Regions from separate parts of the Lacicoccus kunmingensis DSM 17847 genome, predicted to be linked through region 3. Evidence: riboswitches for the same ligand, from Rfam matches in the RefSeq annotation. Region 3 holds a riboswitch; each other region holds the start of a gene.

Region 1 (10,128 bases), on a different contig from region 3:
AGGCGCAAAAAGGCAAAGTCGATAAACGCACAGTGAATAAGTATTTGAAAAAAGATGAGAAGGAAGAACCGATCAACAATGCACTGGCTGAACAGCTCAAGAAACTGAACCTGGATGAATGATGTGTTCCTGGAAGCGGAGTGAGGTTAAGAAAAAACCTTTCTTAATCCAAAGGATGTGTATGTTAATGAACTTGCACTTTAATGAGAGCGGCATACAGGGCAGACTGGTCATTATGGTCATCAATCCTTATAAATTTAATGTTGAACTTAGAAATTGCCTCGGCTGGGCATAGTTTTATCTTCTGCCTGCCGAGTGGTGGGTTGATTGATATGAATAAGTCTTTGAAACACAAGTTTCAGAGGCTTATTTTTTAAGAGAGAATTTACGTATTATAGACATTCAGTTGAAGTAATATTACAATTATAAATGGATATACGGGACGATATAGCTAAAGCCAACATTAAAAAACTTAAAGGGGTTTTATAATGACACATGTCAGGGAGCTGTTGATTAACCAGTTTCATGCTAATGCAGATGATCCGAGTTTTTATGCGCCGCTTAGTGTCGTTTTACAAGGTTTAACCGAACAGGAAGCGGACTTTAAAGTCCATCCGGAAGCAACGACAATTCTGGAATTAGTAAATCACCTCATTTATTGGAACAGGACGTGGCAACACCGTTATAAATATAAGGATTTCAAAAGTGTAGAAACGATGGATAATGACGAAACATTTTTTAATCATGATCGTACTTCTTTTGAAAATAAAAGGAATGAACTGGTCGAACTGCTGATGCATTGGGATGAGCTGTTGGATGAAACGCAATTGGATGCAAGTGTCGCCGGCTTCCCGGTAGACGCAAAATGGTGGGAATTGATCAGTAATGCAGCTGCACATAATGCTTACCATATTGGGCAGATTGTTTTTATAAGAAAAGTGATAGATAATAAATGGAAGTCTGATATGTAAGCATTGTCAGCAGAAAGACAGGTGCATTTTTATGAAAATTATTGTCGACGCGGATGCATGTCCTGTAAAGGATATTATATTCAATGAAACTAAAGATAAAGATATTCCGGTCACTCTAGTTTCCAGCATTTCGCACTTTTCCAATCAGGATTTACCTGCACATGTGGAAACGATTTATGTGGATGCCGGCCGGGATGCAGCGGATTTCAAAATCGTTGCGCTCGCCTCAAAGGATGATATTGTCGTCACTCAGGATTACGGGCTTGCATCGCTCCTTCTGCCGAAAGGGACAAAGGTGCTTCATCATAAAGGTTTTGAGTATGATGATATGAATATCGACCATCTTTTGAACACCCGGCATATCAGTGCGGCCATCAGACAGGGCGGCGGCAGGACAAAAGGTCCAAAACCTTTTTCAAAGGACGATCAGCAGACTTTTTTAAAGTTGTTCCAAAATACGATAAAAAATTAACCCTCCGGGCTACGGAGGGTTTTCTCATATCATTTCCAATTCGAATGTCTCGCCTTTTTCATCTGCTCGACAATCCATTCTGCGGGTATCGTACTTTTCAGTTCGCTTTTAAACTGACGGCGGTTATTCACTTTCAGCATACTGCCTGCCATGCTTCTCGGTTTGTCATCCTGCCAACAAATTAAATCTGCAACAATCTCTTTTCTTTTGGAATGCATCTTCTGCATCCTCCCTTACCGGATAGTTTCCAATAAAAAAAGCTCAACTTTAAGAGAAGAGCATTCCAATGTATATATGCCTTATCTCTCAAGTTATACTTGTTGGAAGTAGCACAGTGCTCATAATGAGTCAGCTGCTGAAGTTTCACAGGGTCAAATCCCTCCACTTGATATAAATAAGTTTCGCTATTTTATTGTGGTCTTCCAACTATTATTAGACTGATTAAGATTAAAATATCAAGTGCATAAAAAATGAGAACCGCTTTTAAACGGATCTCATTTCTTTATTGTTCTATATATTCGAACAAAACTTCGTCATTTTCATCATCATATTCGACTGATAAATCATGGCCATCAAAAAACCATAGATCAGATTCATTGATATAAAACTCAATACCGTCCTTTTCGTATTCCACTGCTTTTTTTCTGTCATCTTTATCCAGGGTAAAAGCGAGCGAATAACCTTCACGGATTTTACTGTCACCGTATATCTGGACAATAAAGCGCACCTTACTTCCGGATTCCAATTCCACTTCTTCTTTGAACCAGTTCAATGCCTCATCTGTTACTGTAAGCCTCATATCACACACTCCTTAAAGTTGATGGCAATCTATCATTGATTTTATCCTATAACGATTCATTGAAGAGTGCAAATATTTCGAGCTTTCTAATAAATGGTTGACCTTATATAATCCGAGTGATAGTATATGGATTAATGAAATAATACTTTCTTATCAAGAGAGGTGGAGGGACCGGCCCATTGAAGCCTCAGCAGCAGACCATTTATGGAACTGTGCTAATTCCTGGAGCGAAAGCTTTGAGATGAGAAGAGATGACGGACGTTATCCTCTTTTTATCAAAGATAAGAAGGGGATTTATTTATAATTAAAATATTTAGGAGCGGATAATATGACAAATGTAAAAACTGGACCTTTCAAAGCAGATCATGTGGGCAGCCTGCTCAGACCAGAACGGATTCACAAGGCACGTGAAGCATATAAAAATAATGAACTTTCATCAAGTGAACTATATGATATTGAAACGGAAGAGATTGCGAAAGTGGTCGATAAGCAGATTGAAGCTGGATTGAAAGCTGTGACCGACGGTGAATTCAGACGCCGTTTCTGGCACACTGATTTCCTGGAGAATTTAAACGGCGTTGAAGGGTACGTTCCTGAAACGGGCTATGCATTTGTCGGTGAAGAAACTGAAGCATGGGATGTGCGCAATAAAGGAAAGGTTTCCTTCAATCAGGATCATCCGCATGTGAGGGACTTCAAATTATTTAAAGATATTGTCGGCGACCGTGCTGTGGCCAAGCAGACGATTCCGAGCCCGAATCAGTTGTTCAACGCAGGAATCAGAGACCTTGAGTACTATACTGATATTGATACTTACGCAGATGATGTCATTCAGACTTACAGGGATGCGGTCAAAGCATTTTACGATGCCGGCTGCCGCTACCTTCAGTTTGATGATGTGTATATCGCAGGACTGAACGCTGAAGAACTGCCGTTCAACGACAGCGGTCTCGACAGGGAAAAATTGATTGAACTTGCACTCCGTGTGGTCAACGGTGTTCTTGAAGACAAGCCGGAAGATCTGGTTGTCACGACACATCTTTGCCGCGGTAACTACCGTTCCAAATGGGCATTCGAAGGCAGCTATGCAAAAATTGCACCGGTATTGTTCGCCAAAGAAAAAGTCGACGGCTTCTTTTTAGAGTATGACGATGACCGTTCAGGCGACTTCCAGCCGCTGGATGAAATTCCGAATAACGGTCCGCAGGTAGTCCTGGGACTGTTCACATCGAAGCATGGTGAACTTGAGAATAAGGAAACAATCAAGGAACGCATTGAAGAAGCGACTCAGTTCATCCCTAAAGAGCAGATTTCCTTGAGTCCTCAGTGCGGCTTCGCTTCGACTCACCACGGAAACATTTTGACTGAAGAAGACCAGTGGAATAAAATCAAATACATCGTTGAACTGTCTGAAGAACTATTGTAATTGAAATGAAGGGCATGTGGCACGTTGAGTGCTGCATGCTTTTTTTAATGCTTTTGATTCAGCACCGTCACCAATGTTAAGATTTTGTATATTTTTATGAATCAGATGGATTTAAATACAAATCATTGGTAAATTTGAAGGGATTAACTTTATTATACGGAGGACAAAATGGCTCATAATTCAAACCTTGATAACGATAACCAATCAGGCGGAAACCTGATTGAGATATTACTCACTTCATTGCGACTCGGCCTGACTTCTTTTGGCGGTCCTGTGGCGCATCTCGCATACTTCAAAGAAGAGTATGTAAATAAAAAGAAATGGCTCGACGATAAATTATATGCGGATATTATTGCGGTCTGCCAGTTTCTGCCGGGGCCGGCGAGTTCACAGGTCGGCATCTCAATCGGTATGCTGCGGGGCGGCATAGCGGGCGGCGTATTATCTTTTCTCGGTTTTACACTGCCGTCTGTTTTAGTTCTGATTATTTTTGCACTGCTGTATCAGACCTTGAATTTAGAAGGCGCTGTATTTATCAACAGTTTAAAAGTCGTTGCTGTTGCAGTCGTGCTGCATGCACTGCTCGGCATGGGGAAAAATCTCGCGCCGGATATCCCGAGAATGCTGATGGCGGTTGCGGCGGCAGGTCTGATGCTGATTTACCCGAATGCATGGATTCAGATTTTGACAATCCTACTCGGCGGTCTGATCGGATATTTCCTGTTTAAAAATAAAGCGGAAAATAAATTGACCAATTTCAGATTCAATCTGACACGTAAAATAGGCATCATTTCATTCAGTACATTGATAGGACTGCTGATTTTGCTTCCGCTGCTCAATTCACTGTTTGATAATCAGTATTTGAATATATTTGATATCTTCTTCCGTGTCGGTTCCATTGTGTTCGGCGGCGGACATGTGGTCCTGCCGATGATTGAAAGGGAAGTGGTGCCGACCGGTCTGATTTCAGCGGATGAGTTTCTTGCAGGTTACGGTATGGCACAGGCGGTGCCGGGGCCTTTATTCACATTCGCAAGTTACCTGGGAACGGTCATGCTGGGCACTATGGGCGGTATTATTGCAACGATCGCAATGTTCCTGCCGTCATTTCTGCTGGTCATGAGTGCGTTGCCGTTTTTAAATCTTCTGAGAGGAAATAAAAATTTCCAAAGCGTTCTGATGGGGGTCAATGCGACTGTAGTCGGTATTCTGCTTGCTGCATTCTATGATCCTGTATTTATAAGCGGGATCAATTCGGGCAGTGATTTCTTCCTGGCATTGTTATTGTTCTTCCTATTATATAAAATGAAGGTACCCGCCTGGATGATAGTTATCCTTGGAGTTGCTGTCGGATATCTATTACAATTGTTGCCAGGTGTTTAGTATTTTAAAGGATAGGAATGAAGCTTTTGTATATTTTATTGTTTGTTTTATTTGCAGGTTTAATTATTAAATCATTTTATACACATTACTTTTCAAAGACAAAGCGATATTTTGCTTTTGATGACCGGAGATATCGTGAAGAGGACGATTTCCTGAAGATACACGCACTGAATATCGGTAAGCTTGAACGTATATTTTTGTATTTGATGCTAGCTACATACCTCGCCGCATTGTCCGTGTTCATCTTTACCGACCACCCGGCCGCCATATGGATACTTGCGACGGTATTGGCATGGCAGTTTGTACTCAGCATGTTCATCGATTTGAAATTGTATTCTGCATTTCATGATAAAGGGCATTTATTCATGGTGGTCATATGGTTAATTTTGATTGTGGTATTGTATTTTGGGTTATCAAGATTTGATATTTACGCATAATTTATGATTAGGAGCAGTGCATGATATGAGTAATCAGAAAATAATATTTTTCGATATAGACGGAACGCTTTATAATAATGAAAAAGTAGTGCCGGAATCGACGAAAGAGGCTGTGAAGGTGGTTAAGGATGCCGGTCACATTGTGGCAATTGCGACTGGCCGTTCACCGTTCATGTATGAAGACCTTCGTAAATCATTGGGTGTCAATACGTTTGTCAGCATGAACGGCAACTACGTAGTGTATGAGGATGAACTGATCTACACAAATCCTCTGAATGCGAAAAGACTTGAGGATATTACAGAAGTTGCCATGGAAAACGACCATCCACTCGTATATCTGGATGATAAAAATATGTTGTCGAATATGCCGGAACATGAATATATAACTGAAGGCATCTCAACATTGAAGCTCGGCTTCATGCCGGGTCATGATCCGGCATATCATATCGACCGTGATATTTACCAGTCACTGTTGTTCTGTCCGAAAGGTGAGGAGCATATTTATAAAAAACAGTTCGATGACTCTTTTCAGTTCATCAGATGGCATGCGTACTCGATGGATATTTCACCGAGAGACGGCTCGAAGGCTGAAGGCATAAAAAAGGTCGTTGATAAGATGGGCTTTAATATCAATGATGTATATGCTTTTGGCGACGGTCCGAATGATATCGAAATGCTGCAGTATGTGCCGAACAGTTTTGCCATGGGCAATGCACAGGACGAGATTAAGCTGCAGGCAAAACATGTGACTAAAAGCGTTGAAGATAACGGAATTATGCACGGCTTGCAGTCAGCGAATCTGATATAAAATGTAAGTCTGTCATGTTTATCATCAGCATTACGGGGAAGATGTATAGTGTTACACATCAAGTTGACTATAATGCTTATAATAAAAACCAATTATTTGAGAAAGGTGATTTCATGGTACAGATTACAGAAAAGAACAGAGTCATTGAATCATTGAACAAGCAGCTCGCGAACCATACGGTATTATGGGGCAAACTTCACAACTACCATTGGTATGTGAAGGGTGCGCATTTCTTCTCACTGCATACGAAGTTCGAAGAACTTTATGATGCAACCGGCGTAATAGTAGACGATATTGCAGAAAGAATTTTAGCAATCGGCGGTCAGCCGATCGGCAAGCTGAAAGAAGCGCTCGAAGAATCAAGCATTGACGAAGGTGAATACGGCTTAAGTGCTGATTCCATGGTCAAACAGCTTGTGGATGATTATGAAGTGATTACAGCAGAGCTGAGAAGCGGTGTGAAAGAAGCAGAAGATGCCGGCGATGATTCGACTGCAGATATGTTTATCGCTTATATCCAGGGCATAGAAAAGGATGTCTGGATGCTGCAGGCTTACCTTGGTGAAGATGTTTCCAAATAATGATTGAGACGATTCCTGCGGGCAGCATCCCCGTAGGGATTTTTTATGATTCAGAAGTTTATTTTTAAGAAAATAAAACCTTATTTATAATAATTCTAAATAGAGTTGCGATAGCATTTTTAATGTGGTATATTATATACAGAAGTTATTTATAATAATTCTAAATAAGGGAGTGTTTTCATGGTACAAATAACTGAAAAGAACAAAGTCATTGAATCATTGAACAAGCAGTTGGCGAACCATATAGTCTTATGGGGAAAACTTCATAACTTCCATTGGTATGTTAAAGGTGCACATTTCTTTTCTCTCCACACGAAATTTGAAGCGCTCTATGACTCAACTTCAGGCATAGTGGATGATATTGCTGAAAGAATTTTAGCGGTTGGCGGTCAGCCGATTGGAAAACTGAAAGAGGCACTTGAGGAATCAAGCATTGACGAAGCTGAATACGGGCTGGACGATAAAGCGATGGTCGGACAGTTGATAGAAGACTATGAGATTATCATTGCAGAACTGAGAAGCGGTGTGAAAGAAGCAGAAGCTGCAGGAGACGACTCCACAGCTGATATGTACATTGCTTACATTCATGAAATCGAAAAGAACAACTGGATGCTGCAGGCATACTTGGGAAATGATGTTTCAAAATAATAGACATTAAAAAAGGAGGCGCGGGTGCGCCTCCTTTTTTATATGGGTTCAACAAACAGGTAATTGCCAAGTGAAATACTGATTTGTATTTCCTTATCTTCTTCAGCTGTGAGTGTAATCAGATCAATAGATGAATCTATGTCAGTGACTGTAATGCGGTCACCTATATTCAAGTGTTGATTTTTAAAGTATTTAAGCAGTTTTTCTTCATCGACAATCCTAGAAATCACGACTTCATCTCCGACCTCCGTTTCGGAAATTGTAACGGTATGATCTTCCTGTACATCCATCAGGTTAATCTTTATCGCGCCGCCATGAGGGCAGTACTCAGGATAATCCAGGTATGTTTCCAGCTTGTCTGCAACATCATCACTTGTGGTATGCTCAAGCAGTTCCGCCTCTGGGTGTACATCCTCTATATCGAACCCCAGTTTCTCTACTAAGAAGACTTCCCAGAGCCGGTGTTTTCTGATGATTTCTTTGGCGTATGCTGTACCTTTATCTGTCAGAATGCTGCCTTTATAAGGCGTGTATTCCACCCATTCAACTTTTACCAGGCTGTTCATCATTTCCGTCACTGTCGGCGGCGAAATGTCCAGCCGGTTGGACACTTCTTTGTTGGACACACGGTTGAACCGTCCGCCAAGTTCGAACAACACTTTAATATAATCCTCTTTAGTCGGGCTCAAATCATACACCTCTTCTTCAATTTAATATTCGTCATCAATAAGGTCTCAGCTCATATTTTATACGTGAGTAATGGGTGAACTCTTCCCCGCGGAGTGTCAGCATGTAGCGCCCATCCGTTTTTACGATATACCCTTCCACTTCAAGGGTCTCCAGCTGATGTTTAGTTTCCGACTGGGTGAGGTTGAAATGTTTGGAGATTCCATTCATGGAAATCGTTTCATGTTCATCCTCGCTCATCAGCATCAGAATCATAGCATGCATGAATTCTTTTTTCTGACGGCGTTTCTTTATTTTAAGAATGATATAACCGTCCGGTTTGAATAAAAACACCATCGTAAAAATTAAAAATGCGACAGTCGCAGTGGCACCGGACATCGACAGGTCGAGATTATAACCGATCAGATATCCGAAAGTACTGTTTAAAACGGCAAAAAGAGCGGTTAAAGATATCATGTGACTCAGCCTTTTTACAAGCAGATAAGCAGTCAGTGCCGGTGCGACAAAGAAGTTGATGACAAGTATTGCACCGACTGCGTCAAATGCGACGACCGCAGTTACGGATACGAGTGTCATCAGCATATAGTAGATCAGCGTTGTACTGAATCCGATAACGTAGGCGAATTTAGGGTCGAATGTTGAGACTTTGAGTTCTTTGTAGAACAATGCGACAAAACCTGTATTGATGATGAGTAACAGGCCGAGCTGCCAAAGGGCTCTCGGGATGCTGAAACCGAATATTTCAATTCTGTTGAGCGGTGCAAATAAAACCTCGCCTGCAATGACGACATCTATATCCAGATGCACATTATCGGCATATCTGGAAATTAGAATGATTGCAATCGCAAAAAGGGCGGTAAAGACAATGCCGATCGATGCATCATTTTTAATCAGGTTTGTCTGATTGATCAGCTGTATGAGATATACGGTCAATACCCCGATCAGTGCAGCGCCGATAATCAGCCATGGTGACCGGATATCCTGTGTGATGAAAAATGCAAGAACGATACCGAGCAGTATTGTATGGCTGATGGCATCTGTAGTCATCGCCTGTTTTTTCAAAATAAGAAATACACCCAGCACACTCGTTGCGAGTGAGGCAATAATAAGTACGAAAAGAACTTCTATCATGATGACTCACCTCGCACTTTCATTATTTGACGGGTAATCAGACCCTTTCTTCCAAAAAGGATGGAGGCAAAAACAAATACGCTGAGCACTATGATGATTGACGGTCCTGTCGGGAAGCCGGCAAATGCCGTGCTGATATAAGTACCGATGAATGCAGCGACCGCCCCTGAAATGCCTGCGATAATTATGACTGTCTTAAACCGGTTCGACCACAGCAGACCGATTACGCCCGGAGCAATCAACAAGTTCACGATTAATATCGCACCGACCGCTTTCAGGCCGACAGCAATCAGCAATATCGTCATTGATAAAACCAGGAAATTGATGAGTGACGGGTTGATACCGACAGTCGAGCTATATATCGGGTCAAATGTATAAATTCGTATTTGATGATAAAAGATGATGAATAATAAAAGACTGATGACTGAAGCAATCAGTATCAGGTATACATCCAGACGCAGCATGTAAGCGGCCTGACCGAATATATAATCATCGATGCCCTGTGTATTTTTGAAAGCAGGGTTGCCCTGGACAAAACTTTTAAGTGCCATACCGAGTCCGAAAAAAGATGACAAAATCAGTCCCAGAGCACCATCCAAAGTGATCTTGGAGTGATTGGTAACCATCTGGATGAAGAAAAAGGCAATGACACCGAAAATGACGGCGCCGATGGTCAGTGACAGTGTATCTGTGACACCGACAACCATAAAAGCCAGAATGATTCCGGGAAAAGTTGCGTGGCCGATTGCGTCACCAATCAGGCTCTGCCCTTTGATGACACTGAT
Region 2 (10,128 bases), on a different contig from region 3:
TTATCTACTAAATATTTTAATGATATGTTTGTCATAGTATATATAAATATATTATATTAAACATAATATATCTATTCTGATATATCCATATATTATTTTCAGGATGCAATAATCAATAGCCCTCTTAAATTTTTGTAACCTTTAAGAGAACTATATTTATATGTTATTTATTACTAACCATCTCTACAACTGTTTTATAAAGCAGCTCGGTTCCCACCGCAATATCTTCATATGTTGAAAATTCTTTGGGATCGTGACTGATGCCGTCTTTCGACCTGACAAAAATCATCGCTATCTTAGAAACTTTCGCCATAGGCAGTGCATCGTGGAATGCGCCGCTTGTCAATTCCGGAACAGAATCCAAATCCATTGCCCCACTGACTTTCCGCATGACATCCAGAATTTCTTCGTTGCATGGTTCTGGCTTGATATTCGTGTCTTCAGTAATATTGAACTCCAGACCATTTTCCCGGGAAATATCTGCAATGCGTTTTCTCATCTGTGCTTCATACTGATCTCTTCTCTCGAGGTCGATATCTCTCAAATCGATAGTAAAGACCACTTTTTCAGGAACGATCGCCCTGGCATTCGGATGGACCTCCAGACTGCCAACTGTACCGACGGTTGGTGCTTGAGGATCCTGTTTTACAATCTCATTCAGACTGGTGATCATCTCCGCAGCGCCGACGAGTGCATCTTTCCTTAATTTCATCGGCACTGTTCCCGCATGTCCTGCAAAACCGGTCAGTTCGACAGTCAGCCACAATGGCCCTGAAATACCGGTCACTATACCAACCGGTACATCTCTGTCTTCCAGCACCGGCCCCTGCTCGATATGCATTTCTATATATGATTCAATAGAACCTTCAGGGTATTCGGATGCAGCCAGTTCATCAGGATTGGCACCAAACTCTATTAACGCTTGCCTTCTTGTAACTCCAGCAGCGTCTGTACGTTCAAGTTCATCTTCATCCAACTGTCCAGAGATTCCTCTTGAACCGAACAATCCTTTATTGAACCGGAAGCCTTCTTCATCACAGAACGCCATTATTTCAATAGGTTGTACAGGCACTATATTGTTCTCCTGCATCGTCTGTACGAATTCCAGACCGCCCAGCACACCGATTGGTCCGTCGAACCTGCCACCTGTCGGCTGGGAATCGATATGGGACCCCAGCATCAACAATGGTGCGTCAGGGTTTTCCCGTTAACTCTGCCGACCAGGTTTCCAAAATTATCGACTCTGGTTTTGAGACCCGCTTCATCCATCCACTGTCTCACCAACTCTATACCTTCTTTATATTCTTTTGAAAGAGCCAATCTGTTCACGCCGGTTTCTCCAAACTTACCGATTCCAGACAGCTCTTCCATATTGCTTTGTAACCGTTCTTTATTGATTGAAAAATCCTTATCAGTCATTTACTCCTTTAAAAATCTCTTTGCAACTTCTTTATAAGTTTTAATGCTGTTTTAATATTCTTCTATTTCCACATACTCATTTGGCTGGTGAGCAAGAGTGATATCGCCGGGACCCATCACAATAATCGGGAAATCCTTTTCTGCTTCCTTAAATGCGCAGGCGTCTGTGATGCCGGTAAAGCCTTTAGGTTCTTCTCTTGGTCCCGAGACGCTTTCAGAAGCTTTCAGAGTCAAATCCACGAAAGGATCATCAATGTTTGTCTTAACCGGCTCAAGATCAGCGACGACTTTGACTTCCGCCTCCATATTCGGGTATCTGCTTTTGCTCAGTTCCACCATTTTATGCACATTATCCAAAATTTCCTGATGATTTTGAGAAGGCAGCGTTCTGATATCCAATTTCAATCGGCAGTAATCCGGTATGACATTCATGCTTGACCCGCCCTCAATTGCATTGATACTGAAAGTGGGTTCCTTTAACAATTCATCATGCTCATAAGGCAATTTGAAATTATCGCTCTGAATCTGATTGATAATCTCATTCATATGCTCCACGGCATTAATCCCAAGATGTGGGGAGGAGCCATGCGCTGTTTTTCCATAAGTAGTGATTTCAATCCATAAGGCTCCTTTATGCGAGGTGACAATTTCATTGTTTGTTGGTTCTCCGACAATCAATGCATCCAGATCATCAGCATAACCTTCTTCTGTAAGCTGTCCGGCGCCGATTGCACCGGTTTCTTCCCCTATTGTCGCCAAAAGTTTAATGCTTCCTTTCAATGGAACATTGTCTTCTTTCAAAGAAACCATTGCGAGTACAAATGCCATAAGGCCACTTTTCATATCGCAGGAACCACGTCCGTATATTTTGCCGTCTATCTCTTCAGCTCCAAAAGGATTATGATCCCATTCCATGTCTTTTAAAGCATCCAGAAATCTTTTATTTCTATCTAAATCACTTAAAATTATCAGAAAACGTATACATTTCAAAATTAAATTGACAAATCCGACTATTCAGGTTAGGATTAATTATCAAATTATCAATTAATAGAATATTTATAAAACTTATCCAGAGAGATGGAGGGACTGGCCCTTTGAAACCTCGGCAACAGACTGTTCCAGTACTGTGCCAATTCCAGCAAGCCGCAGGCTTCAAAGATAAGAAGAGCATCAACCAGTCAGATTCGGCCTCTTCTACAAATTTAGAAGAGGTCTTTTTATTTCTTTATGATACGGGTATAAATCTTCTTCATGTATATGCTAATTAATAGGAAGGAATGGTAAATATGAAAATTTCAGACGTAGTTGTGAAGAGGTACTGGGATAATCAGCGCCCGGACATGAAGCACGCTGACGGCTATGAAGTCATCACGGTCGAGGTGCAGACGGATGCCGGCATAAGCGGCACAGGGTTTCTTTCACTGCCCGTCTTCTCCCACGGGCATATCGGTGATGTCATCGCCACTCTGCTGAAGCGCAACTTAAGGAATGTCATCCTCGGACAAAACCCGTTACATACAGAGCAGATATGGGAAAGCATGTACAGCGCCACATGGAAGCTCGGAGGAAAGGGAATATTCCGGAAATGCATCGGTGCGATCGACATCGCGCTCTGGGATATTAAAGGAAAGGCTTTTAATGTACCTGTTTCAGATTTTCTTGGTGGACACAAACAGCATGTGAAGACATATGCGAACGTTGCCCACCAGCTGCCGCCTGACGAACTGGCGGCAAAGGCTTTGGAATACGTGGAACAGGGACACACCGCACTCAAGATACGCTGCGGCACCACTGCCGTATCACTTGAAGAGGCAGACGAACGTGTCCGTTTAGTCCGAGAAGCAATCGGACCGGATATCAGGTTGATGGTCGATGTCAATGGATCATGGGACGCGGAAACAGCCATACAGCAGTTGAAGAAATGGGAAAAACATAATTTGTACTGGCTGGAGGAACCGGTTCCTTATGAAGACACTGCCGGCTATGCGCGTGTCAAACAGTTTGCAGGCAGCACATACATTGCAGGCGGGGAGCAGCATGAAGGATTGAATGAGTTCCGGCACTTGATCGAACAGAACGCCCTCGACATCGCACAACCCGATGCTGCGACGACCGGCGGCATAACAGACTGGATGAAAATATATAATTTCGCGACGATGCACAATATACCCGTCGCCCCGTGGAACCTGCAGCAGGTCCATATCCATATGGCCGTCGGCCTGCCGAATGTACAGTGGATAGAATACTTCACGCCGGACCGCGGCTTCTTCCAGAACAGGCTGTTCGACGGCCCTGCCCTGAAAGAAGTCAGAAAAGAGGACGGCATATACTTCGAGGCACCGGATGTCACCGGGCTCGGCATGGAGCTGAACGAAGCAGTGGCGGAAGAGACTTTACTGGACGAATAAAAACCGACAAAAATACCCCACCGGGGATAATGAAAAGGAAGAGGAAAATGAAAAGAAACCATATATTATTTGCGGCAATCTTATTTTTATCCGTCGTGTTCCTGCAGGCCTGCGGCAACGGCTCCGGGGCAGACACATCAAATGAAGACAGCGAGGCGGGCAGCAGCGAAGCTTCCAACTACCCGGAACGCACGATTGAACTTGTGGTCGGATACGGCGAAGGCGGCGGAACGGATAACTTCGCACGCCTCGTCGGCCAGAAGATGAGTGAAAAACTCGGCGAAAACGTCAACGTCGTCAACCAGCCGGGTTCACGTGGTGCGATTGCGGAGGAATATGTCCAGAACCAGCCGTCGGACGGCTATACAATCTGGGTGGCGACGCCGGATATACTCGTCAACGTCGCAACGGATTCAACACCGTACCCTTTGGAGGACTACACACCACTCGGCCGCGGCCAGCTGGACACTTACACCATCCAGACAAGCTCTGACAGTGAATTCGATGATATCGATGCAGTGATCGAAGCGGCACAGGAAAATCCGGGCACCATCACCATCGGCGGCACCGCTGCTGACGGTTTCGATGAACTGAGTGCAGACAGGGTCATGGAGGAACTGGATGTTGAACTGAGATACGTGCCATATGACGAAGCCGGCATGATGCACAGTGATGTGCTCGGCGGACACACCGACCTGATGCTTGAAGAGATCGGTCCTGCGAAAGCGACGATCGAGTCAGGAGACTTGAACGTCCTTGCGATGTTCATCGATGACGAGGCAGTTGAAGGTTTTGAAGATGTCCCGACGAATCCCGACAGGGGCTGGGAGTTCACCGACGGCAACGCTAGGAGCTTCTATGTGAAGTCGGATACACCTGAAAAGATCATCAATGTACTGGAAGAGACGTATGCAGAAGTCATCCTCGAAGATGAGGAATACCTGCAGTATGAAGAGGACAACTACCTTCATATCAGGGAGGACGGCTACCTGCCGCGCGAAGATTATGAAGCGCTCAACGAACAGCTTCTGGAAGAATATGAAGAGACTTTGAATTAAAATGACATAGCACCATCTGAAGGGGGGACCAGCCGGTACGGCTGCCCTCTTTTAAAAATATATGCATGGAGGTGGATCCGATGCGGAATATAGGAATTTCCATTGTCATCATTTTGTTATCCGTCTTTTTATTTTATGACACTTTCAGTATTGAGGCTGCAGCGAGTGAAGAGATCGGTCCTGTGTTATGGCCGCGCATCCTGCTGGTCTCACTGTTCATATTCGGCTTCACCCTGCTGATCCAGTCCCTCTACCGTTTGAAGAAGGAATCCGCAGAAAAGTCAGGGGGCCGGTTCGATGCCGTGAAGTTCTGGGGCTTCCTGATTCTCATCATCCTGTACATCCCCGCACTCACGTATATCGGCTTCATCATTGCAACACCGATCTGGATCTTCATGCTCGCATTCATCGCAGGCATGCGGAAGGTACTGCCGCTCATACTCACGCCTTTGATCGGCACGGCAGTGGTGACATTCCTCTTCCCCGTGCTGCTCAAGATTTCCATGCCACGGGGTGTTGGAATCATGCGGGAAGTTTCATACTTTTTCTATTAAAGTTTTTTTGTGCAAAATATCTTTTTGAATAAAAGGAGGGAAAAATCGTGTTCGAAGATCTGTTGAGTGGTTTTGCGAATGTATTCACACCGATCCATATCATCATGCTGTTTGCGGGGGTCTTCATCGGCATCCTCGGCGGTGCCATACCCGGAATCAGCGGCACCATGCTGGTCGTCATACTGCTCCCGGTGGCATACGGCCTCGACCCGATCCCGGCGCTTTTGCTCCTGACCGCGGTCTATACGACGTCCGTGTTCTCGGGCTCCATCAGTGCCATACTCTTCAATACGCCGGGGACGCCGGAGGCTGTTGCGACCGTATTCGACGGGTACGAAATGACCAAAAAAGGGAAGGCGGGCGAAGCACTCGGTGTTGCCATCTTCAGTTCCGCAATAGGCGGACTGATCGGATGTGTGTTCCTGATTTTACTCACGCCAGTGCTCGCATCCTTTGCACTGAACTTTTCCTCCCCTGAATATTTTTCACTGATATTCCTCGCCCTCGTCATCGTGAGCGTGCTCGGCGGCGGCAGTTTCGTCAAGGGGATGATCGGTGTGCTCATCGGCCTGCTTATCGCGACCGTCGGTCTCGACAGCAGCTCGGGTGTCGCCCGCTTTACATTCGACGTCACCGGACTCCGTTCGGGCATAGACTTCGTTGCCGTCATCATCGGTCTCTTTGCGCTCGCGGAAGTACTCCGTAAAGTGCAGGAAGATTACTTTACGAAAGATAAGACGGCCAGCCCGAAGACGAAATTCCCGGGGCTGGGTCTTTTGAACAGGCTGAAGCGCACCATCGGCCAGTCATCCCTGCTCGGCTTCTTCATCGGCGTCCTGCCGGGTGTCGGCGCGACAAGCGCCTCGCTCGTCAGCTACAGCATGAGCTCAAGCTTCTCAAAAGACTCGAAGTCATTCGGTACCGGCATACCCGAAGGCGTCGCCGCACCGGAATCGGCCAACAACTCTGCAGCCATGGGTGCAATCGTCCCCCTGCTCGCACTCGGCATCCCGGGAAGCGCGACGACCGCCGTCATACTGGGTGCATTCATCATGAACGGCATCCAGCCGGGCCCTTTATTGATTGAACAGCAGGGCATGCTCGTCTATACGATCATCGGGGGGCTGCTGCTCGCGAACTTATCGGTCATCGTCTTCAGCAAGCCGTTCATCAGCATCTTTTCGTATATACTGAAGGCACCCTACTACATCATCGGTCCGATGATCGTCATCTTCTGTTTCATCGGTACATATGCAGTGCGCAACTCGATGCTCGACCTTGTCGTCATGGTCATCGCCGGCATCGTCGGCTACAATTTGACGAAGGCGAAATTCCCGCTTGCCCCGATGATACTCGGACTCGTACTCGGCACCATGATCGAGGACCACTTCCGCAGGGCACTCATCATCTCCGGCGGCGACTTCAGCGTCTTCTTCACCCGCCCGATCAGTGCCGTGCTGCTTGGTCTTGCATTCCTGAGCCTGCTCATCCCGGTGTTCAAATGGTACCGGAGACGGATCATGGAGAAGAAGGATAAAGTGCTCCCAGGTCAATAACGGAACTTAAATTTCATCAAAGGAAGGTTTTATATGTTGGACCAGGAAATAAAAACAGTCGAACCCGAAGTCATCGAATGGCGTCGCACGATGCACAGGCACCCCGAACTCTCCTACCAGGAACACTGGACGAGCAATTACATCGAGGAGAGGCTGAAAGAAATGGACGGCATAGAAATCAGCCGTCCGACAAAAACCAGCGTGCTCGGCATCATCAGGGGAGAACATCCCGGCAGGAAAGTGGGCTTACGCGCCGATATCGATGCACTGCCGATCCAGGAAGACCGCGACGATCTTGACTTCACTTCCGAAATCGACGACAGGATGCATGCCTGCGCCCATGATGCCCATGCAGCGATGCTCTTAGGTGCCGCCAAAGTGCTCTCAAAAAATAAAGACCACATCCATGGTGAAATCTATCTGATCTTCCAGCATGCCGAAGAAGTGCCGCCAGGCGGTGCGAGGGAAATGGTCGCGACTGGACAGTTCGACGACCTCGATGTCGTCTTCGCCCAGCACATCATGACGACCCTCCCCGTCGGGGAGATCCATATCAAATCGGGACCTGTGACCGCAAACTCGGACATATTCAACCTCACCATCACCGGCAAGGGCGGCCATTCCTCACAGCCGGAGAACTCGGTCGACCCAGTGCTCATCGGTTCCCGCATCGTCTCACAGGTGCAGGACATCGTCTCACGCCTGGCAAGCCCTCTCGACAACCTTGTCGTGTCGGTGACGAACTTCCATGCCGGCACCGGCGCGGAAAACGTCATCCCGCAGACCGCGAAGATCAGCGGCAGCGTCCGCTCGGCGAGTAAAGAAATGCGCGAACTTGCGAAAGAGAAGATTGAGGCCATAATAAAGGCCAACTGCAACATCTACGGCGCGGCATACGACCTTGATTACCAGTACGGCGTCACCGCAGTCATCAACGATGAAGCGGAAACCTCAAAAGTGAGGGAGACACTGACCGAAACCTTTGATGCCGACAGAGTTAAGGAAATGATCATGTTCATGGGCGGCGAAGACTTCGGCGCATTCACCGAGAATCTCCCCGGTGTCTACATCATGATCGGTACGTATAATGAAGACAAAGACTGCATCTACCCACACCACCATCCTAAGTTTAAGATTGATGAAGATGTGCTGGTTGATGGAGTTAGGACACACGTGAATGTTGCGGTGGGGCTTGGAATCTATGTCTAAAATATAAATGGGAGTATTAAGTGACATTAATACTCCCTATATATTCAATATGACAATTGTAATTTCCTAAAATTTTTCATTCTCACAACTTTAAGTTTTCAGATTTTTATTGGAAATATTTTTTGTCAAATTATGTTTAAGATTTTTAACTATTTAGTAGAATTTTTATCTACTCTCTTTTTTATTACGATTCCTTCCATGATATTTATCTATATAATTTTATATTCTGTTAAATTTTTTTCTAGTAAATATAAAGGAAGGATGATATCATTTGCTATCTCTAAAGCTAAAGATTTTTGAATTTTAGATGGGTTATGCGTTAGAGAATGTAAAAGTTGCTCGTAATCACTATTTTGAAATTTTACGTTAAGAGATACTAAGAAATTTTTAAGGGCATTGTATCCTTTAAATTTGTTGTGTATCTTCTTTTTTGAATCTTTAAAATAATCATTCTTACTAATACGTAAAGTTTGCTGCATATCTACTATCATATTTTCAATATCTTTTTTTAGCTGACCACTAAGGGAGATATCCCTCTTATAGAGATAGGATTTAGTAATGTCTTCTATGATAACTCTAAACGAGACCACATATAATAAATATTTGGTTTCATAGTCTAATCCCTTCAATTGATTTACTATAGGGTTAATAGCTGTTAAATCTATATCTCCTATGAAATGATTACTACTCTCAAAAAAGTTTTTTTCTTTTTCACTAGACCATTTCACCCTAGCTTTATTAACTTTTATTTTAAATGACTCTCTTTCATTATTATAAAAATAATAGATTTCATGAATTCCAAGAGAGTTGCTTCCTGTAAAAATAAATTCATCATTTATAAATGTATTTTCATTTCTTGGCACAATCTTTAAATCCTTTAAATTGAGTCCTTTTAAATCTATTATTGTTGGATCTTTAAGATATACATGGTCACCTTCCTGGATTTTAAGAGAAGGAGTTTTCAATCTTTTACTTTTCCCGTTATCTTTAATAGATTGTACTTCAGTTTTTTCAGTAGGTGAATTAGTACCTTTTTGTGGTACATAGTCGCTTAAGTTTTCCTTAACGTCTAAAGATTTTTTCTCTATTTCAAGATCTTCTTCATCTTTAGAGCCTTCTTCATTTTCCAGGCTAGTTCTAAAAAATTTATTATTTCTCGTAGCTATATCAATATTTATAGCCGGGTATAATATGAAACTATAAATAATCCCTATAAATTTATAGTAGTTTATATTTTCAATTAATCCCCCTCGCTCGTTTGATATTTTTATATCTTCTTTATTATCATTAAAATCACTAAAGTTAATATATCCATATACATTATGCTTTTTAAAATTATTAAATTTTTTATTAGCACTTATATCAGATAAATTTAACCAATCGTAGTTTTCGTCTAAATATTTATATAATGCAAAGCCGTTTATAAATAACCGTACTCCATGACCAAAATTGTTCATTTTCTTAGTCTTTCTTTTCGCTTTAACATAGAAAGCTCCTTCAAAATTAGGTATCACAATATCATTTTCAGTCATAAATTCCTCAATTATGTAATCCTTGATTCCGAGGTTTTCTGGTTTAAAATTATAATTTTCTTCGAGAACTTTGTCTATCTTATTTATATCTTTAATTTTTATTTTTAAGTTTTTATTAGAAACTCGAGAATCTTTTGAATAATAATGAAAATGAATTATTTCCTCTTTACTGTTGTAATTGAATTTCACAATTGAGTCAAAATCATTCTCGATTTCTTTTATATTATTAACATCAATTGGATATTTTTCTCGGTCAATGATTAACGTTAATTTAGGTATAAGCATTTCTTCTTTAAAATTTGTAACTGAAAGATGCTTAAATTTTTCCAATTCCCTTTCAGTACTTAGTAGTGAAATAATATTATCATCAATATCTGAGATTATTATCTCTG
Region 3 (10,128 bases):
CTTCATCAGCGGCTGGGCACAGTGATGCCCTGCTCTGACTGCGATACCATCTGAGTCCAGCGCCGTTGCCAAGTCATGTGGATGCACACCATCTAAGTTGAATGTGATTAATCCGGCTCGTTCTTCTTTTGGACCGTAAATTTCTATGCCTTCGATTTCAGACATCTTATCGTAAGCATATTTCACCAGCTCTTGTTCGTAGCGGAGGATCTCATCAGCACCGACATCATTTATATAGTCAATCGCTGCAGATAATCCGATTGCCTCGGCAATCATCGGTGTTCCCGCTTCAAATTTAACCGGCAGATCAGTCCAAGTAGATTCTCTCAAATCTACGAAGTCGATCATATCCCCACCATATTCGATAGGTTCCATTTTATCAAGTATTTCAGCTTTGCCGTAAAGCACGCCGATACCTGTAGGACCCAGCATCTTATGGCCGCTGAATGCATAGAAATCGACATTCAGATCCTGCACATCAACACTCATGTGCGGCACTGACTGCGCACCGTCCACAGTGATGTAGGCATCATGTTTATGAGCGATTTCCGCGATACTTTTAATGTCATTAATCGTACCGAGGACATTCGAGATATGAGTGACTGCGACAATTTTCGTTTTATCTGTCATTACCGCTTCGACATTTTCTAACTTAATCGTTCCATCTTCTTCGAGTGGAATGAAAACAAGTTTGGCATTTTTGCGCTTTGCAAGTTCTTGCCAAGGTACAATGTTGGCGTGGTGCTCCATTTCAGTGACGACGATTTCATCGCCCTCTGAAATGTTAGCATCGCCAAAGCTGCGGGCTACCAGGTTGATGGCAGCAGTTGTACCGCGTGTAAAGACGATTTCTTCATAACGCTGTGCGTTGATGAAGCCTCTGACTTTCATGCGGGCCTGCTCATAACCGTCCGTCGCTTTCGTTCCCAGTGTGTGGACACCTCTATGAACGTTTGAATTGTACTCATTGTAGTATTCACTCATCGCGTCAACCACCTGAACAGGTGATTGGCTCGTTGCTGAAGTATCCAGGTAAATCAAAGGGTTACCATGAACTTTTTGATTAAGGATTGGAAAATCTTTGCGGATAGCATTTATATCCATGTGGGAAAAACCCCTTTAAGACTTATTTCGATAAAATTTTCATCTCGATAATTTCTTTAAGCTGTCTTTTAACTGATTCGATAGGCAGTGCTGCCACCACAGGATCCAGGAAACCGTGGATGACAAGTCTTTCAGCCTCTTCCTGAGAGATACCGCGGCTCATCAGATAGAACAGCTGAAGTGGATCAACGCGTCCGACTGATGCTGCGTGACCTGCAGTTACATCATCTTCATCGATGAGAAGAATCGGGTTCGCGTCTCCGCGTGCACGGTCGCTCAGCATAAGAATACGTGATTCCTGCTGTGCATCAGCACGTGTACCGCCGTGTTTGATATATCCGACACCGTTAAAGATACTTGTGGCACTGTCCTTCATCACACCGTGCTTCAGGATATGTGCGTTTGAATCTTTACCGTAGTGGATAATCTGTGTCGTAACGTTCTGGATCTGCTGTCCGCGTCCGATTGTTACTGTTTTCAGATCTGAATTCGAACGGTCGCCCATCAGATAAGTCGTGTTATCGTTGATGACGTTTGAATCGTTCATCAGACCAAGCGCCCAGTCGATTCTTGCATCGTCTGAAGCGATACCGCGACGGTTGATATAACCAGTCATGCCTTCAGCAAGAACGTCAACCGCACCGTACGTCACTTTGGCATTATCCAAAGCAAGTACTTCTGAAACGATGTTGATCTGTTCTTTAGTCTCTTCAACGTTGGATAAATAGTTCTCAACGTAAGTGATTTCAGAACCTTTATCCGCCACGATCAATACGTGGTTGATAAGGGATGCTTTCTCATCGTCGTGAAGTAAAACCATCTGGACAGGATCTTCGATGTGAACATCTTTTGGAACATAGACGAACATTCCGCCGTTCAGCATTGCAGTGTGGAAAGCAGTGAGTTTGTTCTCATCAACTTTTACGCCGTCCTGCATGAAATATTTTTCAACCAGTTCCGGGTGATTGTGAGTCGCCTCAACAATGTTCTCTATAATTACACCTTTATCTTTTAATTTTTCATCAATTTGGAGATAAGCAGGTGTGTTGTTGTGCTGTACATATATATTTTTAGTGTTTTCGATATCAAGAAGTGCCTTTACCGATTCCGGCAGCTCTTCAAGACTGTTGTAAACACTGCTGTCGACAACCGGCTCGGACATTGTGAAGAAATCCCATCTCTTGATGTTCGTCTTATCCGGTTTCGGCATATCGATATTTTCAATCAGTTCAAGTGCTTCTTTCTTTTTGTTGATTAGAAAGTCTGATTCACCGCGGTCAGTAGCGCGCTGAATGACTTCGTCTGCATTTAAAATTAATTCATTAGATACAGTAGCCATTATGATCCTCCTGTCTTAATTAACGTCAGATTCTACAGTTACGTCATCAATACCTAATTCTTCTTTGATCCAGTCATAACCTTCCGCTTCTAAACGTTCAGCTAATTCTTTACCGCCGGATTTAACAATTTTACCTCTCATCATAACGTGTACGTAGTCAGGTGAGATGTAGTTAAGAAGTCTTTGGTAGTGAGTGATGATCAGTGAACCGAACTGTTCACCGCGTAATTTGTTGATACCTTTTGAAACAACTTTCAGTGCATCAATATCAAGACCTGAGTCAATTTCGTCCAGAATACCGAACTTAGGCTCCAACATCATAAGCTGTAAGATTTCGTTTCTCTTCTTCTCACCGCCGGAAAACCCTTCGTTCAGGTAACGAGTAGCCATATCCTGATCGATTTCAAGGTGTTCCATGTTTTTATCTAGCTTCTTAATGAACTGCATTAAGTTAATTTCGTCGCCCTCTTCACGCTGAGCATTGATTGCTGAACGCAGGAAGTCAGAAGTTGTTACACCAGAGATTTCTGATGGATACTGCATTCCAAGGAAAAGACCAGCCTGTGCACGTTCGTCCACTTCCATTTCAAGTACATCTTCACCATCAAGAATTACTTCACCTTGTGTTACTTCGTAACGTGGGTGACCCATGATCGCTTGTGCCAAAGTGGATTTACCGGTACCGTTTGGTCCCATTACCGCGTGAATTTCGCCTTGCTTAAGTGTCAGATCGACACCTTTTAAGATTTCTTTACCGTCTATTTCGACATGTAAGTTTTTGATTTCCAGAACAGAAGTCATTTACTTATCCTCCAATTAGAAAATATTATTTCCATACTCCACTAGTTTATAATAATTCTAATCTATAGTCAAAGATATGGAGTATGTTTCATACTGCCTTATTATACCTTAAAAACGAAACATATTAAAGGGAATCCCCTCATCTTAAAGTATGAATCACAGCTTAAATGGAATTAGTATTCTTTGAGAATGAAAAAACCTAAATGATTTCAGAAATCATTCAGGTTGTAATACTTCTCTCATCAAATTGATGATATTATTTTGAATTTTTAGTCTCCATTGGTAATTTTTCATCAGCCGCCCACTCTGACAAAGACCCGTCATACACAGCCACATTTTCCTGGCCGAGCTTATTCAGAAGATACTGCGTCCATGTCGCTGCGATTGCACTTCCACAATAAGTGATTACTTTCTTATCTTCATCAAGCGCGCCGACTGCTTCAAACTTCTGCTTTAATTTTTCGTCATCATAGATTTCTCCGGTATTAGAATCAGCCAAATCACCAAAGAAGACATTGACTGCACCTTTAATATGTCCCGGACGTGCATACGTGTCCGCCGTACCGTTATAACTTTCCGGCTGCAGACTGTCCAGTATGATGACACTATCATCATCGATGGCGTTTAAAACATCTTCTTTACTCGCATAAAGCTCTGGTCTGCGCTCTATATTCAGATTTCCTTTTTCAGGTGTATTCACCTCATCGGTCACCGGACGATTCTCTCTCTTCCATTTTTCATAGCCGCCTTCAAGTATCGCGATATTGTCGAATCCTTCAAATTTCAGCTGCCATGCGAAGCGCGATGCCCAGTCAGAAGCTTCAAAGTCAGCCCCTACCATCGCTCCGCGGTCGTAAATCACTACAAAGGAATCATCAGTGGTTCCGAGCTCTTTTATTTTTTCTACAAACTCATCATGAGGGATGACCGCAAAATTGTATGATGCATCCGCATCAGAAAAATCATTTTTCAAATCTGCGAATACTGCGCCGGGAATATGTTCTTTATCATACTCTTCCTTACCGCTCCATACATCGTAATAGCCGCCATCTTCAGGAATCTGTAAAAATGTCGTCGCATCTATTATTCTTAAATTTTCATCTTCTAAATGCTCATTTAACCATTCTGTTGAAACAAACTTCGTGTTTTTATCTGACAATTAAAGCATCCTCTCAAATCATATTTAACTACTATGATTTGAATATAACACATAACAGGACGTTGTTGAAAAGATATGGTTTTTTATTTAAAAAATAAAAACCGGACGCTCTTTAAGCATCCGGCTTCCGTTCAATCAGTATTTACTTGATGATATCCAGTGTGAACGGCGGTCTGTAAGATTCACCATTCATAGTTTTAATGATACCAATGACGATGAATACAATCATCGCAACCTGAACAATCGGTCCAAGGACGAAACCGATCAATACTACAGTCGTCAGCCATGCGATAAATGCGTAAATCGTATAGCTGATGCCAAAGTTTGCAACATGTCTTAAAGCCTCTGCCGTTTCGGGGTCATCATCTTTTTTCAATGCCCATATCAGCAGCGGACCGACAATCATAGTAAATATCGCTAAAATATACGAAACAAGGACGAGTGACGAATCATAGCCTGCTTTAGAATTCTGCGTGTTCTGTGTCATTAATTACCCTCCCCTTTTCCTATTTATATTCTTAGTGTAATCATACCATTTATATAGCGTGTTCACAATTTAATTTTAACATACACACTTCGTGTAAAAAAATTAAAGACCACTGTAAATCATCAGATTCACAGTGGTCTTTATTCATACTATTCTGCAGGGATGACTGCACCTTCATAGTTATCTTCGATAAACTGTTTGATTTCATCACCCTGAAGCACTTCCATCAGTTTCTGGATGTCTTCTCTTTCCTCATCGCCTGAACGTACAGCAACAAGGTTGGCATATGGAGAATCACCGTCTTCGATTGCGATTGAGTCATCAACCGGGCTCAGTCCGCCGTCAAGTGCGAAGTTAGAGTTGATGATGACGACAGGCGCTTCGTTATTATTGTACATTTCAACCAATAATTCCGGTGCTGTCTGGTTGTTGAAATCGAAGTCGTGCGGGTTTTCAGTAATATCATCGAATGTCGCATTTTCAATATCAATGCCCTCTTCGATTTCCACTAAGCCTGCATCAACAAAGAATGACAGGAAGCGGCCTTCTTCAGCAGGGTTATTCGATACAAGAATTGTAGAGCCGTCCGGAACGTCTTCCAGAGCGTCATAATCCTGGGAATAAACAGCCATCGGCTCGATATGTACGTTGCCTGCTGATACCAGATCATAACCGTGTGATTCGACTTCACCATCTAAGTAAGGTGTATGCTGGAAGAAGTTTGCATCCACTTCTTCATCTGCAAGGAGACGGTTTGGAGTGGTATAGTCATTGACGATATTCACGTCGAGCTCAATGCCGTCTTCTTCAAGAATCGTTGCCGCTTCTTCTAAAATTTCAGCGTGCGGTGCCGGTGATGCAGCAACTGATAATGTACCGCCTTCTTCTGATGCTTCTTCAGATGAATCCTGCCCAGTTTCAGCAGACTCTTCAGTTTCCTCACCTGTATCCGCACTTTCTTCAGCCCCTTCTTCTTCACCGCTGCCACATGCGACAAGAACGACTGCAAAAACTGATAAAGCTAAAAACAGTAAAAACTTCTTCATATACATCCAATCCTCTCTAACAATATTTTATTTATAATGTATGATCATTATCTCTTATCGACAGCTTTCGCAAGGAAGTCCCCTGCAAACTGAATGATAAAGACAATAATCAGTATTACTATTGTTGCTACGAGTGTGACGTCACTCTGATTCCGTGTAAATCCGACCATATAGGCAAGGTTGCCGAGACCGCCTGCGCCGATGACGCCTGCAATCGCCGTCGAACCGACGAGCATGATGGCTGTCACCGTAATACCTGAAATCAGAGCAGGCATCGATTCCGGAATCAACACTTTCCGGATGATCGTCCATGTGTTTGCCCCCATCGATTCGGCCGCTTCAATGACGCCTTTGTCTATTTCTTTAAGGCCGATTTCAACGAGACGTGCATAGAACGGTGATGCGCCGATAATAAGGGCAGGCAGTGCACCCTGAACGCCCATGATGGTGCCCATGATCGCTTTTGTGAACGGAATCAGCAATATGATTAAAATGATGAACGGTATCGCCCTGAACAGATTGACGAGAAAGGCAGTAACGCCGTAGACCGGCTGACTCCCCGTGTTGTCGCTCTTATCGGACAGGAAAAGTATGATGCCTAGAACAAGTCCGATAATCAATGTAAAGAACGTTGCGATTGCTGTCATATAAATGGTGTCGACTGTTGCTTCCCATACAACGTCCCATTTGACGTTTTCGAAACTGAACATATCACTGAAGGCCTGGAAAAATTCATTCATTATTTCTCCACCTCCACTGTAATATCGTCATTGGCAAGCGCATAGATCACTTTTTGCAGTGTCTCACTGTCAATTTCCATCGCCACATAAAGGTGGCCGTACGATTCATTGTTCGTCTGTTTGATGTTCCCTGACAGTATGTTCATATTAAGATCGAACTGCTTGATTACTTTGGAGACGACCGGCGTTTTGGATTTGGTACCGACGAATCCGATTTTAAGTATTTTGGAGTCCGGGAACAGTTCCCTCACTTCATCCAGGGCGAGCGCTGTTTCCTCATCATTGATATCATCTTTGACGAATCTTTTCGTTACGCTGTGCGACGGATTCTGGAACAGCTGGAGCACTTTCCCCGTTTCAACCACTTTACCGCTCTGCATGACTGCTGCACGGTCGCATATTTTTCTGATGACATGCATTTCGTGTGTAATGAGGACAATCGTCAAGTTCATTTCATCTCTTATTTCCTGCAACAGCTCGAGCACTTCATCCGTCGTTTCAGGGTCGAGTGCGCTGGTTGCCTCATCACAAAGCAACACCGTCGGTTCATTGGAGAGTGCCCGTGCGATGCCGACACGCTGCTTCTGGCCGCCTGACAATTCACTCGGATAATTTTTCTCACGCCCTTTAAGACCGACAAGGTCAATCAGTTCCTGCGTCCGCTTTTTGCGTTCTTTTTTCGCAACGCCCGCAATCTCAAGCGGAAAGCTGATATTCTCTTCGACAGTCCTTGACCACAGCAGATTGAAATGTTGAAAAATCATCGATACTTTCTGTCTTTTTTGCCGCAGATCCTTTTTGGACAGTTGATTGATCGTATCCTCACCGATGGTGATATCACCTGACGTCGGCTCTTCCAAACCGTTCAGAAGACGGATCAACGTTGATTTTCCGGCACCTGAATAACCGATGACACCGAATATCTCGCCGCTTTCGATATGCAGGCTGACATCATCGACTGCCGTAATATCCGCTGACTTCGTACTATAGTTTTTATTTACATTTAAAATATCTATCATTGATCATCTTCCAAACTATTATAAATTAAAAACCTACTCACTTAGTATGAAATGAGTAGGCTTCTTTTATATCCAGCCTCTCATCTTTGAATCGATTGATTCAGTGACTTGGCACCTTGTCATTAAGACGGTTGCCGTGGCATCAACGGGCACTTCCCTACACCACTCTTGATAAGAGTATTTATTCGATTGTGAATTATATTATCATCAGTCCGGACTTTCGTCAATACTAACGTCCCAGTATGTTCACCAGGTTAGTGACTGATTCAAAACGGAATACAGTTTCTTTCAGTTCACCGTTTTCAAATATCAACAGCGCCGGCGCGGACGTTATTTTATAATCATTGATGAAATCCACGTGAAAATTCAAATTTATCGACGTATATTCAAAATCTATAATTTCCTGTGATAAGTTAAGCATACGTTCCGCTATTTTGCAGTTTGCGCATATCGGCGCATATCCGTATAATATAAATCTTTCTTCAGTATGAATAAGATTGTATATATCCTGTGTCTCTAACTGCTCTTTCATCATAAAACTTACCTTTCATAATCAAGCTCGTGTCGACATAAAAACCATGACGCATCAGAAGGTTTGCGAGGTAATCTCTCGGGCATCTGCCGACTTCTCCAAATTTAGGGTCTATATATATGTGGGTACTTTCACTGAGATGTTTTTTGAACCACTTCCGGATGTTGCGGCCTTCCTTGTCGGCATCCGATAAAATATAAATATCAGAACCGTCAAGCTGCTCCAAAATATCATCAAGTTTTGAGACTCCCATTGTACCAAATGTACAGATGATCTGCACAGGTTCTACAAGCACTTCCTCGATACGGCGTTTGTCAGTTTTACCCTCAACAATGAGTACTTTATCAGAAAGATACATTTCCATCACCCTTGGAGTTTTATTTTATTTTAAAAAAACTCTAGACAATGTCTAGAGTTGTTAAAATTATGCTTCGATAACTGCTTTGTATCCGTCAGCATCTAACAGGTTATCTAATTGTGATGTGTCTTCAAGTTCAACTTTTACCATCCATGCTTCTTCGTATGGTGATTCGTTGACTAACTCAGGGCTGTCTTCAAGCTCTTCGTTCACTTCAACGATTTTACCGTTTAATGGCGCATACAGTTCAGAAACAGTCTTAACTGATTCTACGCTTCCGAATGATTCGCCTTGAGTCATGTCGTCGCCTTCTTCTGGAAGCTCAACGAAAACGATGTCTCCAAGTTCACCTTGTGCGAAATCAGTGATTCCGATTGTTACTGTATTTCCATCAACTTTTACCCATTCATGATCTTCTGAATACTTTAAGTCATTTGGTAATGCCATAACAGAAAACCTCCTCATAATAATCTATACAATTATATAATGACATATTTCACAAAGTTTCTCAAGATTAATAATTATAAAAACGTTTCCTTATACTCCGCCTCTTTAAAACCGAGCAGAACATCGCTGCCGGCATCGACAAGCGGTCGTTTTATCAACATTCCATCTGAAGATAAAATATCGAGTTTTTCATCATCGGACATTTCCGGGAGTTTATTTTTCAAATCCATTTCTTTGTATTTCTTCCCTCTGGAATTGAAAAATTTGTTGATGTCCTGGTCGGACTTTTCAACGATTTGTTTCAGCGTTTCTTTTGACGGCGGTTGTTTCACCATGTCATGCGCTTCGAAATCAACACCATTCTCTTCTAAAAACTTCTTGCCTTTTCTGCATGTCGTGCACTTGGAATATTCGTAAAAAGTAATCATCCGGTACCTCCAATAGATAGTCAGTCATTATTCTATACCCGATAGTCTGGCGGGTATTCATGTTAATTATTCCCCTTACTTCCATTCTACAATATTTAAGTGGTAATATTAAGATGATTTTAAAATACGGTCAGGAGGGGTATAGATGGATGCGATAAGAACATATGATGATTATAAAGAGATCATTCAAAGCAATGACAAGGTCATCATAAAATTTTATGCGGACTGGTGTCCGGACTGCAGTGCATTGAATCATTTCATCAAACCGATCTTAAAAGAGTACAGATATATGGACTGGTATGAACTGAACCGTGATGAAGTGCCTTCCGCCGCAGATGAAAATGATGTGACAGGCATACCGGCGCTGCTGATTTTTAAGCAAGGTAAAAAGACCGCCCACCTTCATCCGTTGAATGCCAAATCACCCGGCGATGTCAGGAAATTTTTAAAAGAACAGCTGTAAAATATGAAAATGCCCGGAGATTTCATTTTAATCTCCGGGCATTTTTTAAATTTCGTACGCTTTCAGTGCATCTTTGATTCTTGATGCATGCACCTGGCCGGGCGCACTGTTATTCGTAATATAGCCGTATGTCAAGCATGAACCAAAGTCGCCGCCTGCGAGACGCGTCATTTTCCCAAGCTCTCCCATGGAGATGCCGATGATT

What was found. A riboswitch is a leader RNA that binds a small molecule or an ion and turns the genes downstream of it on or off. The one in region 3 is predicted to bind S-adenosylmethionine.
Region 1: it holds a riboswitch for S-adenosylmethionine, as region 3 does, so the genes downstream of both, BO48_RS13990 (5-methyltetrahydropteroyltriglutamate--homocysteine S-methyltransferase) here and BO48_RS07655 (methionine ABC transporter ATP-binding protein) in region 3, are expected to answer to the same signal.
Region 2: it holds a riboswitch for S-adenosylmethionine, as region 3 does, so the genes downstream of both, BO48_RS12130 (mandelate racemase/muconate lactonizing enzyme family protein) here and BO48_RS07655 (methionine ABC transporter ATP-binding protein) in region 3, are expected to answer to the same signal.

What each region holds. Positions count from the first base shown of each region.
Region 1 covers NZ_JCANUC010000019.1:12,532-22,659, forward strand. The annotation lists gene BO48_RS13965 (DNA topoisomerase 3) at 1-122, shown strand, start outside; gene BO48_RS13970 (DinB family protein) at 489-971, shown strand; gene BO48_RS13975 (YaiI/YqxD family protein) at 1,003-1,443, shown strand; gene BO48_RS13980 (hypothetical protein) at 1,473-1,661, opposite strand; SAM riboswitch class I at 1,740-1,844, opposite strand; gene BO48_RS13985 (HesB/YadR/YfhF family protein) at 1,946-2,242, opposite strand; SAM riboswitch class I at 2,390-2,490, shown strand; gene BO48_RS13990 (5-methyltetrahydropteroyltriglutamate--homocysteine S-methyltransferase) at 2,571-3,668, shown strand; gene chrA (chromate efflux transporter) at 3,837-5,051, shown strand; gene BO48_RS14000 (hypothetical protein) at 5,069-5,488, shown strand; gene BO48_RS14005 (Cof-type HAD-IIB family hydrolase) at 5,514-6,296, shown strand; gene BO48_RS14010 (Dps family protein) at 6,410-6,877, shown strand; gene BO48_RS14015 (Dps family protein) at 7,058-7,525, shown strand; gene BO48_RS14020 (metal-dependent transcriptional regulator) at 7,564-8,223, opposite strand; gene BO48_RS14025 (metal ABC transporter permease) at 8,249-9,343, opposite strand; gene BO48_RS14030 (metal ABC transporter permease) at 9,340-10,128, opposite strand, start outside.
Region 2 covers NZ_JCANUC010000013.1:77,641-87,768, forward strand. The annotation lists gene BO48_RS12115 (hypothetical protein) at 1-35, opposite strand, end outside; partial or broken gene BO48_RS12120 (M20 family metallo-hydrolase) at 164-1,419, opposite strand; gene BO48_RS12125 (M20 family metallopeptidase) at 1,471-2,409, opposite strand; SAM riboswitch class I at 2,482-2,584, shown strand; gene BO48_RS12130 (mandelate racemase/muconate lactonizing enzyme family protein) at 2,706-3,827, shown strand; gene BO48_RS12135 (tripartite tricarboxylate transporter substrate binding protein) at 3,875-4,885, shown strand; gene BO48_RS12140 (tripartite tricarboxylate transporter TctB family protein) at 4,966-5,439, shown strand; gene BO48_RS12145 (tripartite tricarboxylate transporter permease) at 5,487-6,995, shown strand; gene BO48_RS12150 (M20 metallopeptidase family protein) at 7,029-8,204, shown strand; gene BO48_RS12155 (ATP-binding protein) at 8,414-10,128, opposite strand, start outside.
Region 3 covers NZ_JCANUC010000006.1:11,074-21,201, reverse strand. The annotation lists gene BO48_RS07690 (cysteine desulfurase) at 1-1,104, opposite strand, end outside; gene sufD (Fe-S cluster assembly protein SufD) at 1,127-2,443, opposite strand; gene sufC (Fe-S cluster assembly ATPase SufC) at 2,459-3,244, opposite strand; gene BO48_RS07675 (sulfurtransferase) at 3,501-4,403, opposite strand; gene BO48_RS07670 (DUF4870 domain-containing protein) at 4,546-4,890, opposite strand; gene BO48_RS07665 (MetQ/NlpA family ABC transporter substrate-binding protein) at 5,040-5,936, opposite strand; gene BO48_RS07660 (methionine ABC transporter permease) at 5,984-6,679, opposite strand; gene BO48_RS07655 (methionine ABC transporter ATP-binding protein) at 6,676-7,695, opposite strand; SAM riboswitch class I at 7,773-7,873, opposite strand; gene BO48_RS07650 (thioredoxin family protein) at 7,925-8,227, opposite strand; gene BO48_RS07645 (toprim domain-containing protein) at 8,178-8,585, opposite strand; gene gcvH (glycine cleavage system protein GcvH) at 8,652-9,032, opposite strand; gene BO48_RS07635 (arsenate reductase family protein) at 9,107-9,460, opposite strand; gene BO48_RS07630 (thioredoxin family protein) at 9,606-9,923, shown strand; gene aroD (type I 3-dehydroquinate dehydratase) at 9,969-10,128, opposite strand, start outside.